One region of the Colwellia sp. BRX8-4 genome, then DNA from elsewhere that is predicted to be linked to it. Evidence: riboswitches for the same ligand, from Rfam matches in the RefSeq annotation. Region 1 holds a riboswitch; the other holds the start of a gene.
The links. A riboswitch is a leader RNA that binds a small molecule or an ion and turns the genes downstream of it on or off. The one in region 1 is predicted to bind thiamine pyrophosphate.
Positions count from the first base shown of each region.

Region 2: another riboswitch for thiamine pyrophosphate. It lies ahead of H4J56_RS11250 (TonB-dependent receptor); the one in region 1 lies ahead of thiC (phosphomethylpyrimidine synthase ThiC).

Region 1 covers NZ_JACGVS010000001.1:182,813-190,654, reverse strand. The annotation lists gene H4J56_RS00830 (thiazole synthase) at 124-927, opposite strand; gene thiS (sulfur carrier protein ThiS) at 930-1,163, opposite strand; gene H4J56_RS00820 (FAD-dependent oxidoreductase) at 1,153-2,364, opposite strand; gene thiC (phosphomethylpyrimidine synthase ThiC) at 2,372-4,333, opposite strand; TPP riboswitch at 4,439-4,560, opposite strand; gene H4J56_RS00810 (M1 family metallopeptidase) at 4,735-6,411, shown strand; gene H4J56_RS00805 (outer membrane beta-barrel protein) at 6,507-7,016, opposite strand; gene H4J56_RS00800 (tetratricopeptide repeat protein) at 7,171-7,842, shown strand, end outside.
Region 2 covers NZ_JACGVS010000011.1:130,083-137,924, reverse strand. The annotation lists gene H4J56_RS11250 (TonB-dependent receptor) at 1-1,884, opposite strand, end outside; TPP riboswitch at 1,974-2,092, opposite strand; gene H4J56_RS11245 (single-stranded DNA-binding protein) at 2,212-2,862, shown strand; gene H4J56_RS11240 (SHOCT domain-containing protein) at 2,908-5,013, shown strand; gene H4J56_RS11235 (TVP38/TMEM64 family protein) at 5,025-5,693, shown strand; gene H4J56_RS11230 (thiol:disulfide interchange protein DsbA/DsbL) at 5,724-6,356, opposite strand; gene H4J56_RS11225 (serine/threonine protein kinase) at 6,398-7,375, opposite strand; gene ccoG (cytochrome c oxidase accessory protein CcoG) at 7,375-7,842, opposite strand, start outside.

The sequences.
Region 1 (7,842 bases):
ATGCCAAAAAGGTGTATCTAGGGTTGGCGTTGATCGTCCAGATAGTCGGTTTCTCTTTAACACTTTCTGTCATAGTTTTACCCTTATTGCCTTATTGCCTTATTGCCTGATTGCCTGATTACCTTATTGATGCCAAAAGGGTGTATCTAGGGTTGGCGTTGACGGGTGAGCGGTTTGTCGTTGCTGCATTACACCCGCCATGTATCCTTGCTCGCCAGCGACAATGGCTTGTGCGAAGGCTTTTGCCATCAGCACCGGACTATCTGCCAAGGCAATTGCTGAATTTAATAATACGGCGTCGTAACCCATTTCCATAGCTAGACAAGCATCTGAGGGTTTGCCAATACCCGCATCTAAAATGAGAGTTGCATCTGGAAGCCGCGAACGAATTGTTGCTAAATTATAAGGGTTCATTAGACCCTTACCTGTGCCTATTGGCGATGCCCAAGGCATGATCACCTGACAACCTAAGTCATATAAACGCTGACACACCACGAGATCGTCGGTGCAATAAGGTAGCACTTTAAAACCCTCATTTAACAACTGTTCACAGGCCTTTAATAGCTCGATAGGGTCTGGTTGTAAATTATAGTCATCACCGATAACTTCCAATTTTATCCAATCCGTTTTAAAAATTTCGCGGCTCATTTTTGCTAGGGTTACCGCTTCTTTAGCTGTTTTACAGCCCGCCGTATTGGGTAATAAAAATCCCTGAGTCTCTTTAACAACCTCTTGAATATACTGCCAAATTTTTGCGCCTGACTGTTGCGCAGGGTTTTGGCGTTTTAACGACAAGGTGACAATTTTTGAGCCACTGGCTAATATCGCTTTTTTCATGATCTGTGGCGAAGGATAAAGTGCGCTACCAATTAATAAACGACTATTAACCGCTTGTCCGTATATCATTAGTTCGGTTGAAAATGTCATCATTAACCTCCCTGAATAGGAAACAGTACATCTATACTATCCTCTTGATTAATTGTGGTTTTTTGATAGTCAGCTTTACCAATAAAGTCACCATTAAGGGCTACGGCAAAACTTTGTTTTTGCTGCTCTGGCGTTAAATAATGCAGTAATGCCATTGATATATTGGGGGTTATACTGGCAATGGTGATTACTTGTCCATTGATAAAATAGGTTGTTATAGCTGCTTTAGTATTCATTGATGGCTAACCACTTATGATAAGGAGATTCTGTTAATGAGCGACACTCGAAAAAATGCGCAACGGTAAACTCTAACTGCTTTAACACAACCGGCGCAATAAGGTAGCCGTGGCGAAACAGTCCATTGACCTGGATAAGCCGATTTTGCAGTGATATTTTAGCTTGGTTATCACTAAAAGCAGGTCTTAACTGGCTAATATGTTGATGAATATTGGCTTCAGCAAATCCAGCATGGACACTATAAGCCGCGCTGAGTAATTCCATTGAAGAACGTACCGTCATTGGCGCGCAGTCTTCACTTTCGATTTCAGTTGCTCCCACGACATAAAAGCCGTTAGTTTTAGGGGCTATATATAATTGATAGCGAGGGTGCATTAAACGAATAGGCCGGGTAATATTGACTTCAGGGGCAAATAACTGAAATATCTCACCTCGTACTCCTCGTAAATCTTTTAAGGGGGCTGCGGTGTTTTCGCCTGCACTGTTGCGTGCGCCTGCACCGCGACAGTCAATTGCTAAATCAGCAGCAATAATATGCTTTGACGTGTTAGTTTGCTTATTGCCTTTGTTGCCTAGTGGGCTATCCCCATGGTAAGTGACTAAACAGCTCGATTTTTGCTGTTCAATGTTAACGACAGGTGAACTTTCTAACCAAGTAACGCTACTTTTTTCTAGCTGCTTTTGCAGGGCTTTTAGTAATTTACGATTACCTATTTGCCCTTCTTCAGGTAAAAACAACCCATGATTAAAGCGATGAGCTAATTCGGGCTCAAGGGCAAGTATTTGTTGGCGATTCAGTTGCTGTAGCTGATGTTGCGGATAATGATTTTTGATATAAGCCATGAAACGCTGATAATCGCCTTGGTCTTGTTCATGGCTAACCATTAAGGTGCCTGCTTGTTGAAAATAAGTGTAACTGTCTAATTTAGCAAGAATCTCAGGCCAAAGCGCTAATGACTCAAAGCCCATTTCAACAATATTACGATCGCTATGCATAGCTTCACCTAGCGGCGTTAATAAACCGGCAGCAGCATAAGCGGCACTTTGGTGGCCCTGTTTATTATCTTTATCAATCAAGGTCACTTGATGACCTTGATTAACCAAAGACAATGCCATTAAACGACCCACTAACCCTGCGCCAATAACAACGATATTGGCACAGATTTGAGTAGGTTTAGGGAACTGTTGAGAAATAGTCATCGGCTGACTATTTCACCTGATGGTAAATTTCACTACCGGTCGCTTTAAATTCCGCCGACTTTTCAGCCATGCCTTGTGCAATATCGGTTGGCGTTGCATCTAAAACAATGACTTCGTCAAGTAACTGTATTTCTATTTTATTGCTGGCTTCAAGACCCGCGGCATAATCACGTACTTCCTGAGATATTTTCATCGAACAGAATTTTGGCCCACACATAGAGCAGAAGTGGGCAACTTTACCTGATTCTTGTGGCAAGGTTTCATCGTGATAAGTCTTGGCTCTTTCAGGGTCTAAACCGATATTAAATTGATCGTACCAACGAAATTCAAAGCGCGCTTTGCTCATGGCATTATCGCGAATTTGCGCCCCCGGATGACCTTTTGCTAAATCGCCGGCATGGGCTGCAATTTTATAAGTCATTAAACCTTCTTTAACATCTTCTTTATTGGGTAAGCCTAAATGTTCTTTAGGAGTGACATAACAAAGCATGGCACAACCGTACCAACCAATATTAGCGGCGCCAATACCCGAAGTAATATGGTCATAACCCGGTGCAATATCAGTCGTTAACGGACCTAACGTATAAAAAGGTGCTTCACCACAATGTTTAAGTTGCTCGTCCATATTTGCTTTGATCATATGCAGTGGCACATGCCCGGGGCCTTCAATAATCGTTTGTACATCATGCTGCCAAGCAATTTTAGTTAATTCGCCTAAGGTATGTAATTCGGCAAATTGTGCTTCATCGTTGGCATCAGCAACCGAGCCCGGGCGTAAACCGTCGCCGAGTGAAAACGAGACATCGTATTGCTTTAATATTTCACAAATATCTTCAAAGTGGGTGTATAAAAAATTTTCTTTATGATGCGCTAAGCACCACTTCGCCATAATTGAACCACCACGTGAGACAATACCGGTGACACGCTTAGCGGTCATTGGAACATAGCGTAATAATACACCGGCATGAATGGTAAAATAATCAACACCTTGCTCGGCTTGTTCGATAAGGGTATCGCGGAAAATTTCCCAGGTTAAGTCTTCTGCCACGCCATTTACTTTTTCTAGCGCTTGATAGATAGGCACCGTACCAATGGGCACTGGCGAGTTGCGCATGATCCATTCGCGGGTTTCATGAATATTACGACCCGTTGATAAATCCATTACCGTGTCTGCGCCCCACTTGGTCGACCAAACCAGTTTTTCTACTTCTTCTTCAATGGAAGAGGTCACCGCCGAATTACCAATATTGGCATTTACTTTAATTAAAAAGTTACGACCAATAATCATCGGCTCACATTCTGGGTGGTTAATGTTTACCGGAATAATTGCTCGGCCACGCGCGACTTCATCACGGACAAACTCTGCGGTAATTTGCGCTGGAATACTGGCGCCAAATGACTGACCTTTATGTTGTAGTAGTAAGGTTTTATCTTTGACCTCTTCACGTTTTAAATTTTCACGAATGGCAATATATTCCATTTCAGGGGTAATGATCCCTTGGCGAGCATAGTGCATTTGGGTAACGTTTTGACCTTTTTTAGCGACACGCATTTTAGGTAAGTGTTCAAAGCGTATCGCGTCAACACCATCGTCAGCTAAACGTTGTTGAGCATAAGTAGAGCTATTTGATGTTAAGAGCTCAACATCACCACGACTATCAATCCAACTTTCACGCAGGCGAGGAATACCTTTGTGTACGTCTATCTCGACACTTTCATCGGTATAAAAACCTGAGGTATCGTAGACGCAAAGAGGTTCATTTTTTTCGTAGGTTGGCTTATCTTTATTACCCGCTAATAAAGTATCAGACAAGGTGATTTCGCGCATACCTACCTTGATATCGTGAATTTTACCTTGCACATAAACTTTTTTAGAATTTGGGAATGATTGATCAGAAACGTTTTTTAAGAATGTTTCAGCTTGTTCGCGACGTTCTCTGCGAGTGAGTTTGTTAGCTGGTTTGGTCATTTTTTTGCCTTTTAATAATATGCATTTCGTTATAAATGCACGAATAAAAAAGACGAAGTGTAGAGTGAGGAAAAAATAAAAAAGTGACGAATTAATCCTTTAACTCTTTTATTTTACCTTGTTCCCTTACGCAGATATTAATCTGATCAGGTTCTACGGATCCCGCTTTCGCGATCTCAGCTTTGAATATTTCTTTAGAAATAATCTCAGCACTCCGACAAGTAATTGTGGTGATTCTATCGTATTAGTTTCAAAATACGCAATCATAATGTTGTATTTGGTTATAATTAATTTTTAGATAACGATGTGAGTCGTTGACAGATCTTACCCTTTTTAGGGTTCACAATTTATATTACACAATGCTAGTATATTGTATACGAGAGAGTGTTAGGACAATAACAATGATAAAAAAACGGATAACGACTTCACTTGCTGGCTTAGTTTGCGCTATGGTTTTTGCTGGGCATGTTAGCGCGAGTAATTGGCAACAAGAAAGTGGCAAAGTAACGCACCAAGAAAAATTACGGGGTACTATTACACCAGAAAGAAAGTGGTGGGATTTAATTCATTATCATCTTAATGTAAAAGTTGACCCTGAAACTAAGCTTTTTTCAGGTAAAAACACCATGACTTATAAGGTGTTAGCTAAAGGTGAACGTTTACAAATAGAACTACAGGCGCCAATGAAGCTTGAGAAAGTACACCAAAATGGTAAAGCGCTTGAAGTAGAGCAAGATGGCTATTCTTATTTTATTACCCCAGCCAGTAAGCAAGAAATAGGCTCGGAGCAGAAGATAACTATGTACTTCTCTGGACAGCCCGTTACCGCAAAAAACGCCCCATGGGATGGCGGTATTACTTGGAAGAAAGACAGTAATGGCCTCGACTTTATTGCCACTTCAAATCAAGGCATTGGCTCTAGTATTTGGTGGCCAAATAAAGATCATCCTGCCGACGAACCCAACAATGGCGTGTTAATCAGCGTTGAAGTGCCAGAACATTTAATGGATGTGTCTAATGGTCGATTAATTAAAGTTGAACACAATAAAATTGATAAAACAAAAATTTATCATTGGCAAGTTGTGAATCCTATTAATAATTATGGGGTCAATATTAACATTGGTGACTATGTTCATTTTGGTGAAAAGTATCAAGGTGAAAAAGGTCAGCTTGATATGGACTACTATGTTTTACGGGAAAACTTAGCGAAAGCAAGAAAACAGTTTAAAGAAGCGAAACGAACCATTGAAGCGTTCGAGCATTGGTTTGGTCCTTATCCGTTTTATGAAGACAGTTATAAACTGGTGGAAGCACCATATTTAGGGATGGAGCATCAAAGTTCGGTGACTTATGGTAATGGTTATCAAAATGGTTATTTAGGGCGTGATAGAAGTAGTACTGGCCCAGGATTATTATTTGATTTTATTATTGTTCATGAATCAGGTCACGAGTGGTTTGCCAATAACATCACCAATAAAGATGTTGCTGATATGTGGATCCATGAGAGCTTTACTAACTACTCAGAAAGTCTATTTTTAGAGTATCATTTCACTAAAGAGCAAGCCTTTGAATACGTTCGTGGTCAACGGATGAATATTGGTAATCAATCCCCTATTATTGGCGAATATAATGCTAATCGCGGTGGTTCTGGTGATATGTACGATAAAGGTGGCAATATGCTGCATACCATTCGCCAAGTGATTAATAATGATGAAAAATGGCGAGAAATACTCCGTGGATTAGGTAAGGTTTTTTATCATCAAACAGTGACTACCCAAGATATTGAAAACTACATTAGCACACAATCAGGTATCGACTTAAGTAAGGTCTTTGATCAATATTTACGTGATATACGTATTCCCACTTTCGAATATTTTATCAAAGATAAAGTGATGAAAATTCGTTGGGGTAACGTGGTTAAGGGGTTTGATATGCCGTTACGCGTCACTATTGCCGGTAAAACACAGTGGCTAGCACCAACAGCAACTTGGACTACTGTTGAACTTGAGCAGGAAAACCCAAATATAGCCGTTGATGCTAACTTTTATATTTCGACGCTCAGTGTTTTAGGTCATTAGTTTTAAAAATTAAAGTTTTAAAAATTAACGATATAAAATTAAAAAGGAGAGCTTATTGCTCTCCTTACACGTCAACGTTCAGTTAAATATTGCGCTTAAAAAGCGTATTTAAAACCAACAGAAAGTAATTTAGTACCGTCATACGTTTCATAAGAGGCTTCAACGCTCACTTTTTTATTGAGGCTATAACCAACACCAGCGCCGATGCCAAATTCCCATGAATCATCAGACGCTGATTCGCCACGGTAGCTTGCTTTGAGGTCTAAGTTTGCATAAGACGGCATTACATAAACATATGCGCGATTGTTGAAGTCATATTGACCACGCAAAGACAAAGCGAGTAAGCTTTCTACTTCAATTTTAGCACCGTAAAGTGAGTCGTCACCAACACCAGAACCGAGACGAAGTTCAGGCATCAAGTAAAAATTTTTCGCTGAATTTTCAATTTTATATGCCACTGAGCCATAGATAAAGTTCAAAGAAATATCGTCGCCATCAGAGCTATCAGATAACTGACCGAATCCACCGCCCACTTGCCAATCAGCAGCTACGGCTGTTAGGGAAAGACTGAAAAAAGTGAGTGCAATAGCGGTTTTCTTAAACATAATAAATCCTTTATTTTATTTGGGTTAACTTTAGGTTAAATTAAGGTGAAGATTTCGCGCAGAGCTTAACACCAAGATATTTTTTGTTCAATAATCTTTAATAAATTATAGTCCGGCACTTGGCAATTAATAACATCAGTGGCAATATTTAACGATGAATAAACATTTTTTTATCTCTTCAAAACTTTATTTACTTGGACTTATAGCACTATTATTGTGGGTTTTTTGCTTACCGGTTGCAAAAAGTTATGCAATGAAAAGTGAGAGCACAGCAAAGCTATGTCAGCGCTCGCCATCATCATGCCTAGAAAAAGTTAATATTGAATTAACCCAAGTACAGCCGAAAAGCCGCATCTGGTTTAGCTTAATGCAATTCAAATTATCCTCGCTATTTATTTTGCAACACAGTGATGAGCTTTACCAAGAAACAAAGCGTTGGATAAACGATGAAGACCTACCGATCCCTTTTCAAGTCACTCTTTACATGTATTATGCTAAGTGTTTACTTAGTCATGGCGACTTAGTAGAAGGGAAGCGTTATATTTATAAAGCAAAAGCACAATTAGCAATAATGAATGAAGTTTATCCATCTCCAATTAAACTTATTGAAATTGCTAACTTACAAATGTTTATTGGTGAGTTACCTGAAGCCTATGAGTCACTTAATGCTTTAAAAGAAAAATATAAAAACAGTCATAATCCGCAGTTTATGATGGATCTTTTTGGTCATTTAGGGCATGTCGCTAGGCAACTTGAATTGTATGATGAAGCGCTTGCCCACTGGTATGCAACCGTTCCTTGGAGTTATAAATATGGTAATGAACAA
Region 2 (7,842 bases), on a different contig from region 1:
TTCATCTTTTCCTGACCAGTTCACATTGAAAACAACGCCATTATCGCTTCGATACGTAGAGCCAAGGCTAAAGGTATAGCTTGGTGCGTGTGCTAAATCGCGTCCTGAAATGTCAATGTTTGTACCGTACTTGTCAGAATAGCCATAAACATCATATGTTGCGTTTAGGTAGCCCACTGTCGAGTCGATCGTTAAATTATTATTAACTTGGTATGTTAACTCAAGTTCCAAACCGTAACTGCTTGAACTGGTGGCATTTGCCGTGTAAATGGTAAATTGCTGTGGCTTATCAGGGTTCTGTTGAGAAGCATTAACTTGTTGATCTTGTCTGTCCATATAGAATAAGGCTAGTCGACTGACTAAGGTATTATTTAGCATATTCGATTGCAGACCTAATTCATAATTGACTAAGACTTCGGTATCAAATTCTTTAAATTGGATTAATTGCTCGGGTAAATCCATATTAAAACCACCCGCTTTGTAACCACGCGCGACACGAACATAGGCAGAATGCTCATTGTTAATGATCTTACTCAAGGCGATGTGTCCGCCCCACATGGTTTCAGACGGGTCAAACTCATCGCCAGCACTATCGCTATAATCGGTTGAACGTTTTTCAACGCGCAAACCTACTGATAATTCATGGCCATAGCTAAGAACACTGTCTAACTGGGTAAAAATTGCATAATTATTAGCTGAGTATGTAGAGTCGAGTATTTCGTCTTCCCAACCATTATAAAAAGAGTCAAGGTCGTTATCTTCATTCATTTTGCTAATGTAAGTACCCACTAGCCAAGCAGTTGTATTGTCAAAAATTCTTGAGCCGTCATTTGATGATAATCGAAACTCTTGTGACCATACATCTCTATCGGCGCGTTTGTCCCAAAGGTAACTGTATTCACATGGCGCACCATCACAACTTTTACTTGCCCAATAATCTGCGTTTGCCCAATCACCATCATAAGCGTGCTGATGCTCTGTCTTGGTATAGCTGCTTATCGCTTCGAATTTTGCAAATGACAAACCTTCAAAGCTAAATTTTAGTGCCCCGCCATGCGATTTTTGATTATCAACACCTGGGTTGTCCGTGATCGTATTAAAGCCGTTGTTATCTAATGTCCATGGGTCGAAACTATTATCGTTATCCGCAAATATATAAGTAAAATAAACACTTAAATCTTCTGTTGCCGTATATTGCAATTTGAACTTTCCAGAAAACTCGTCAATGCCATTAGTATCATCTCTATTTAGATAAAGATTGTCGCGATAACCGTTTTGTTGATGTTGCTCTAATGATATGCGGTAATTTAAGTCTTCGGTGACAGCACCAGAGCTATAACCGGCAACATTAATTAAGTCGTCATTGCCTAACGTTACTTTAAAACCATGCTCGGGTAATTCTGTTGCGTCTTTTGATTTTATGTAAATTAAACCCGCAAGCGCATTGGCACCAAAACGTGTACCTTGTGGACCTCTTAAGACTTCAACTTGTTGAACATCGTACATAGAAGCTGCCATGCCCAAGCCTGACAAATCGATATCGTCGACAATGAAGCCCACTGATGAGTTTGGCGCACCGCGGTATTCAGAACGTTCACCGACGCCTCTAATTTGTAAATATTTCGGACGAGATGTTCCACCAGAGAAATTTAAGTTGGCGACACCATTAATAACTTCTTCAAAATGTTGAATGCCCTGCTCAGCTATTTTTTGTTGGTCGATGATTGCAATACTGGTAGGGGCTTGCGCTAAAGATTGCTTATTGAAACTAGAAGTGACGGTTATACGCTCAATATCATTTGACTCATTTGCTTGTGTGACACTAGCAAAAGTCAATAAAGTCGTTGTTACCGCGATTGAAATAGGAGATTTTATAAAATTCATACTGGGCTCTTTTTGTGGCATGCAAGCAAAAAGAGCAATAAGGCAAATACACCGTAAGTAAGCACCTACACAAAGTGTTTACGATAAGTATTCAACATATTAACCATTCCTACGCCGGCATTATCCGTTTCAGGTATTAAGGGTAAAAATTCTCAGCAATACAAAAGCCTATTAACAACAGCTTTTTATTGCACCCCTTGGTTTGTTCGGCATACTAACAATTTTATCATCAAAGTACAGAAAAATTATGGTTATTTAATATCATGTATTTGCTTAATCTGATGATTTTCAGTAAATTAGCACTATAGTTTTTTTTATTAAATTGCCATGACAAATCATCTAAGCCAAAATCATTTATGTTCAGTAACCTTATTAGGAAATTTAGTTGCTAAGCCTGATATTCGTTATCAAGCAAACCCGGTCCTTGCTGTAGCTGAGTTAGTATTAGCGACCCATAGCAGATGGTTTGACAAAACGAGCCAACAGTTTAAAGAATGGACGAGTTATCATACGGTTAAAGTTATTGGTGATATTGTTGATCGTTCACTTATTCACTCGCAAAAGGGTGATGTTATTTTAGTGCAAGGCTATTTACTTAATAGTAAAAAAGCTAACCGTGAAATATTACACGCCACTTATGCACAAACATTTGCAAAGGGTTACGCCCAATCAATAAACCAAGTGCATATGAGTGGTGAAATAAGCAGCGATATTAATTTAGTACTAACCGAGAATAATAAAGAATTAGTCGCGCTTAACTTAACCGTTAATAATTTAGTGTATTCGCCTATAACACAGCAAACCCAAAATATTTCTATCGAACGTTCGGTACATATCTGGGGAAAACAAGCACATTATATTAAAGATAAGGCCGAGCTAGGCGACCAATTAGTTGTCGACGGAAGATTAAGCTATCTCAATGATAGTAAAAAATCACAATTTATTGATTCACACCAAGTCATTTTATTGAAACATTAAAATGGATTACCTATAATTTTATAAAATTAGGATTGTTGGCAAAATATGGACGTTTTTCATTATATAAAAAAAATAACTACGCAAACACTTCCAGTGTTGCTGGCTTTTTACTGCCTATTAACGCCCTTAACAACGATTGCTGAAGAAGTTCAACTCGAAGTTTTAGCGCAGCTGCCTAGCCTAAGTTCAACCAATAAAACAACCGTTATTGCATTACCTGTTAATAGTGAGAATAAGCAGCAATACTTAATTGCAGACGCTGCTGGCGAATTGTCTTTACTTAATAATGCCAAGCTCACTTTTTTAGCAAGCTTACCTCTAAATAATCATACTACCGATAAACAAGTTAAATTAACCGCGCTAACGTTACACCCCAGTTTTTCGTTAGCAGATAAAACTGGCTTCCAAAACTTTTTTACTGCACATATTGAGCCCGCTAAATCAAATAATAATGTTGCGCGATTAACGCTGTTAGCCGATCCCGTTGCATTGCCATTTGACGCTGTGATAACACAGTGGCAATACGACAACACAGCGGCAATTAAAATTGATGTGCAGCAACGCAGAGAAGTGCTGAGAATTGCGGTGCCAACTGCCACACATCAAATACAGAAAATTGCCTTTAATCCATATAATAAAGTATGGCACGATGATTATGGCTTAATGCTTGTTGCTTTATCTGACAGTAACACTAGCTTACCAAACGCTAGCGAAGGCGCTTTGTATTCTGGTGTTGTGTTGCGCATTAATCCTGAGAAATTTGGCTTAAGAAATTATAGGGTGCCAAGTAGTAACCCTTTTATGAAAACAAACGACGTTAACAATGAGATCTTTATTTTAGGCGCTCAAAGCATTAGTTCTTTTTCGTGGTCAAAAAAACATTATGGCGCATTACTCGTAGAACATGACTACGATGGCGGTCACCAAGTTGTTGTTGCTGATAAATGTGCTGACTGGCGAGACTCTTACCAAAATAACCTTGTTTTTCCGCTGAAATCTACTCAAGGAACTGATGGAAATATTTTTCCTTATTATGGGCGAAACTTAGAAGCGTCTGTAGGTAGTGTCTTATATCTTATTAATGATACAAAAAATTGGCAACTTGCCCAATTGAATACCACGATGGTAAATAGTGAGGCTCAAAGTGGCGCTGCTGCATTACCTATTTTGTCTTTTAGTCGTGATGAGCTTTCTCCAAAAAATAAAGTGTCATTACTCTTTGATCACAACGGCGAACCCTTACTGTTAGATTTAACCAATAAACAATTATTATCGGTAAAGGCTATCCCGTTAAAAAGTGACAATAGTAAGCGTATTCAGGTGGATAATAAAAGTGATGAACAATCGGCGCCACTCAACAATAGCGCTTATGGCAAACTACTGCTTACCCTGTTTATATTGGTGGTTGCGGTGGTGTTTTATCGATTACGACTAAAAACGGTTAATCAAAAAGCAAAATTAAGAGGTATGTTTGCACGCTTTGAACTCGATACTAGCCAAACAACCGTATCGTTTTACAAGCGCCATCAGTCAGAAATAGACAGTCAATTGGCTACTGCCGATATAGTTAAAAGTGAAATTTGGGTAAACGATAACAACGTCAGTATTATTAATGAAGATATTGACCATGGTTACAATGAGCAATGCGAGAACAAACTGCGCTTGTCATTTAATCAAGCGCATCGCCATAAGCTTATTGATGATGAAACTCGACAAGTCCTGCTTTATTTAACCGATAAAAACGCTAAAACATATGTTGTATGCTTATATTTTAGAAAAGGTAACCAGCGTCTAACCAAAGCTAAATATTTTGATATTTTAGAGTCATTAATTGATTGGAGTTGGTTTATTGCCAGCCAGCTGAATCCAGAAGCAACAACGGTACGACCGCTGAAAGTAACCATAGTTAAGAGCGCGATAAAAAAAGGTTTTAAGAAAAAAAAGGCCGAGCCTGAAAGCATTGATACATCCGTAATAGAAGAACCGCTACCTAGTAAGCAAACCGCAGCGGTATTGCACGACATCGTTGTTCATGACTCGGAATTAATAAGTGCGCTAGACAAGCTTGTTGATTTAAAACAACAGGGTTTTTTAACCGATGAAGAGTTTAGTTTAGCTAAAGCGAAAATTTTATCAGATATGATTGTTTAATATGGATAGAGATGCTGAGCAAACAAACTAAAACACTTTTTTTAATGACCACATTAATTAGTATTGCCATTCTTTTTAGCGTGTTATTTTCTTTAGATGTATTGAAAAACAACAACCTACAGCCACTACTTGACCAGTTTATTCCTCAAGGATATCTGGGGGTGTTAATGGTTTTAAGCCTATTGGCATTACTGACCAGTATCGGTTTACCCAGGCAAGTCGCTGCTTTTTCTTGTGGTTACATCTTTGGCATTGTTTATGGGACGCTGCTGGCCACTTTAGCGGCAACACTCGGTTGCATGCTAACGTTATTTATCGCAAAAACCTTTTTTAGACAAAGGGTGCTTGACGCTTACCCCGACAAAGTAATGGTGCTGTCTGCTTTTTTCTCAACGGACACCTTCAGCAAAGCCCTAGTCATTCGTTTGTTACCTGCGGGCTCAAACTTTTTAACCAACATATTGGCAGGCATGGCTAAGGTAAAGTTTATCCCATATGTTACAGGCACTTGTGTTGGCTTTATTCCACAGATGTTGATATTTTCATTACTGGGCGCAGGTATTAAAGTTGGTGAGGAACAGCAAATATTACTGAGTTTATCTTTACTGGTTGTTGCGTTAATTTTTGGCTATTTATTGTATAAAAAAGAAAAAAAACACAATAAAAAAGGAGCTATTTAGCTCCTTTTTTATTGTGTTGCTAACGGTCATTTAGTTGAGTGTTAACAAATACTTCACTAAGTTATTATAATCAGCTTCAAAGTTGTTTTTGTCTAAACCTGCATTTTCAATTTTGTAGCGGCCATTAACAATAACGGCTGGCACACCAGTTAAACCACCACTTTTTGCGTAGTAGGTTTGCTTTTTCTTCATTTGTTTTACTTGGCTATTTACACCAAAGCTTTTCATTAATTTGTCAAACTTTTCGCCGTCAGCGCCATTCAAAACAAAAACATTACGAATATCTTTTTCAGAAGTAAAGACTGCGCGCTGCACATGAATATAATTAAAAAGTGCGCCCATTAGCTTACTTTCCATGTCCATTTGCTCGGCAACAACTACCGCTTTACTTAACGTTTCCTGCATAACTTGAGAAGCGCCGCGTAAAAAATCAACGTGATTGAATTCAAATTTAACTCCTGCTGGTAACTGCTTTTTAACGCTAGTCATGAAAGGTGAAAACTTGAAACAATGTGGACAGTAAAATGAAAAGAATTCACGTACTTCAGGCTTTTTGGTCGCCTGTTCGCTCACGATCGTGTAATGCGTACCTTCTTGATAATTTGCTGCTGATGCCATTAATGGCAATAATAACATCACAAATAAACTCAATAATTTTTTCATTTAACGTTTTTCCTCAAACAATAGCCCTGCGCTATTAATAATTATGCAGGTAATAAACTTAATGGTGGCTGTTGAAGGGCAGACACTTGCTCTTTCAACATTAAAATTTGCTGTTCCCAATACTTATCGGTATTAAACCATGGGAAGTTATGCGGGAACGCTGGGTCTTGCCAACGCTTACATAACCAAGCCATATAATTAACAACACGCATGGTACGTAATGATTCTATCAAAATAAGTTGCTTGGGTTCAAATGAATAAAATTCTTCGTATCCCGAAAGCATAGTATCAAGTTGTAATAACCGTTGTTGGCGATCGCCTGAAAGCATCATCCATAGGTCTTGAATAGCAGGTCCCATGCGACAATCATCTAAATCGACAAAATGTGGACCTTTGTCTGTCCATAAAATATTACCGGCATGACAATCACCGTGTAAACGTATTTCATGGCTGGGTTGATATTGCTGCGCTGCAATATCAACCACTTGTTCTAAAATAGTAAAGAAAGCTTTGCTTAGGTAATGTGGCACAAAACCAGAGTCTTTTATAATATCGGTGGCCTGAAAAAGCATCTCTTGCTTGTTATAGGTCGGGCGATGTTTAAAAGGTTTTGTCGCTGCGACGGCATGAATACGCCCTAAAAATCGTCCCATCCATTCAAGCTGATCTAAATTGTCTACTTCGAAAATACGTCCGCCTCGACAAGGGTAGATAGCAAAATGAAAACCTTGATGAGAAAAAAGCGATTCACCACCAATTTTTAACGGCGCAACTAAAGGTAATTCATGTTTTGCTAACTCAAAAGAAAAGCTATGCTCTTCTCTAAGTTCAGCTTCGGTCCAGCGTTGTGGTCGATAAAACTTGGTGACGTATTTTTTCTTATCTTCGTCGTGAAATTGATAAACACGGTTTTCATAACTATTTAAAGCCAGCAAGCCACTGTCAACAAAAAGGCCAGTACTTTCTAGGCCATCTAAGATCAAGTCGGGTGATAGGGTAGTAAAATCAAATACAGACATTAGCGTTTATTAAAAAACCTGCTTTCATGTTCAAGAGAAACATCATCTTCCTCTGAAACCAACTCAATAACAAATGAAATATCGGTCATGTAACCTTTTAATTCATAGGGGTCTACCGACAGACTCATTGGTAACGTATACACAGCGGCGGCTTTTACCATGACTTCTTGCTCGCCATGCCACTTAGTGTTTTCAATACCCTTAACAGACAAGCGATAAACGTTATCAGTTTGCGATTTATTTAAGATTTTTAAGGTGTACACATTTTCTATATCACCGTTAAATTTTTCTTTGGCCAGTTCATTTCTGTCGCGAATAATGTCCATAGTGACCGGAGCTCGATTAACAATTTCTAAAACTAACAAGCTACACATTACTACCAGAACGATGGCATAACCCACTAATTTTGAACGAATAAAATGAACTTTTTTACCTTGTAACTCATGCTCGGTGGTGTAACGTATTAG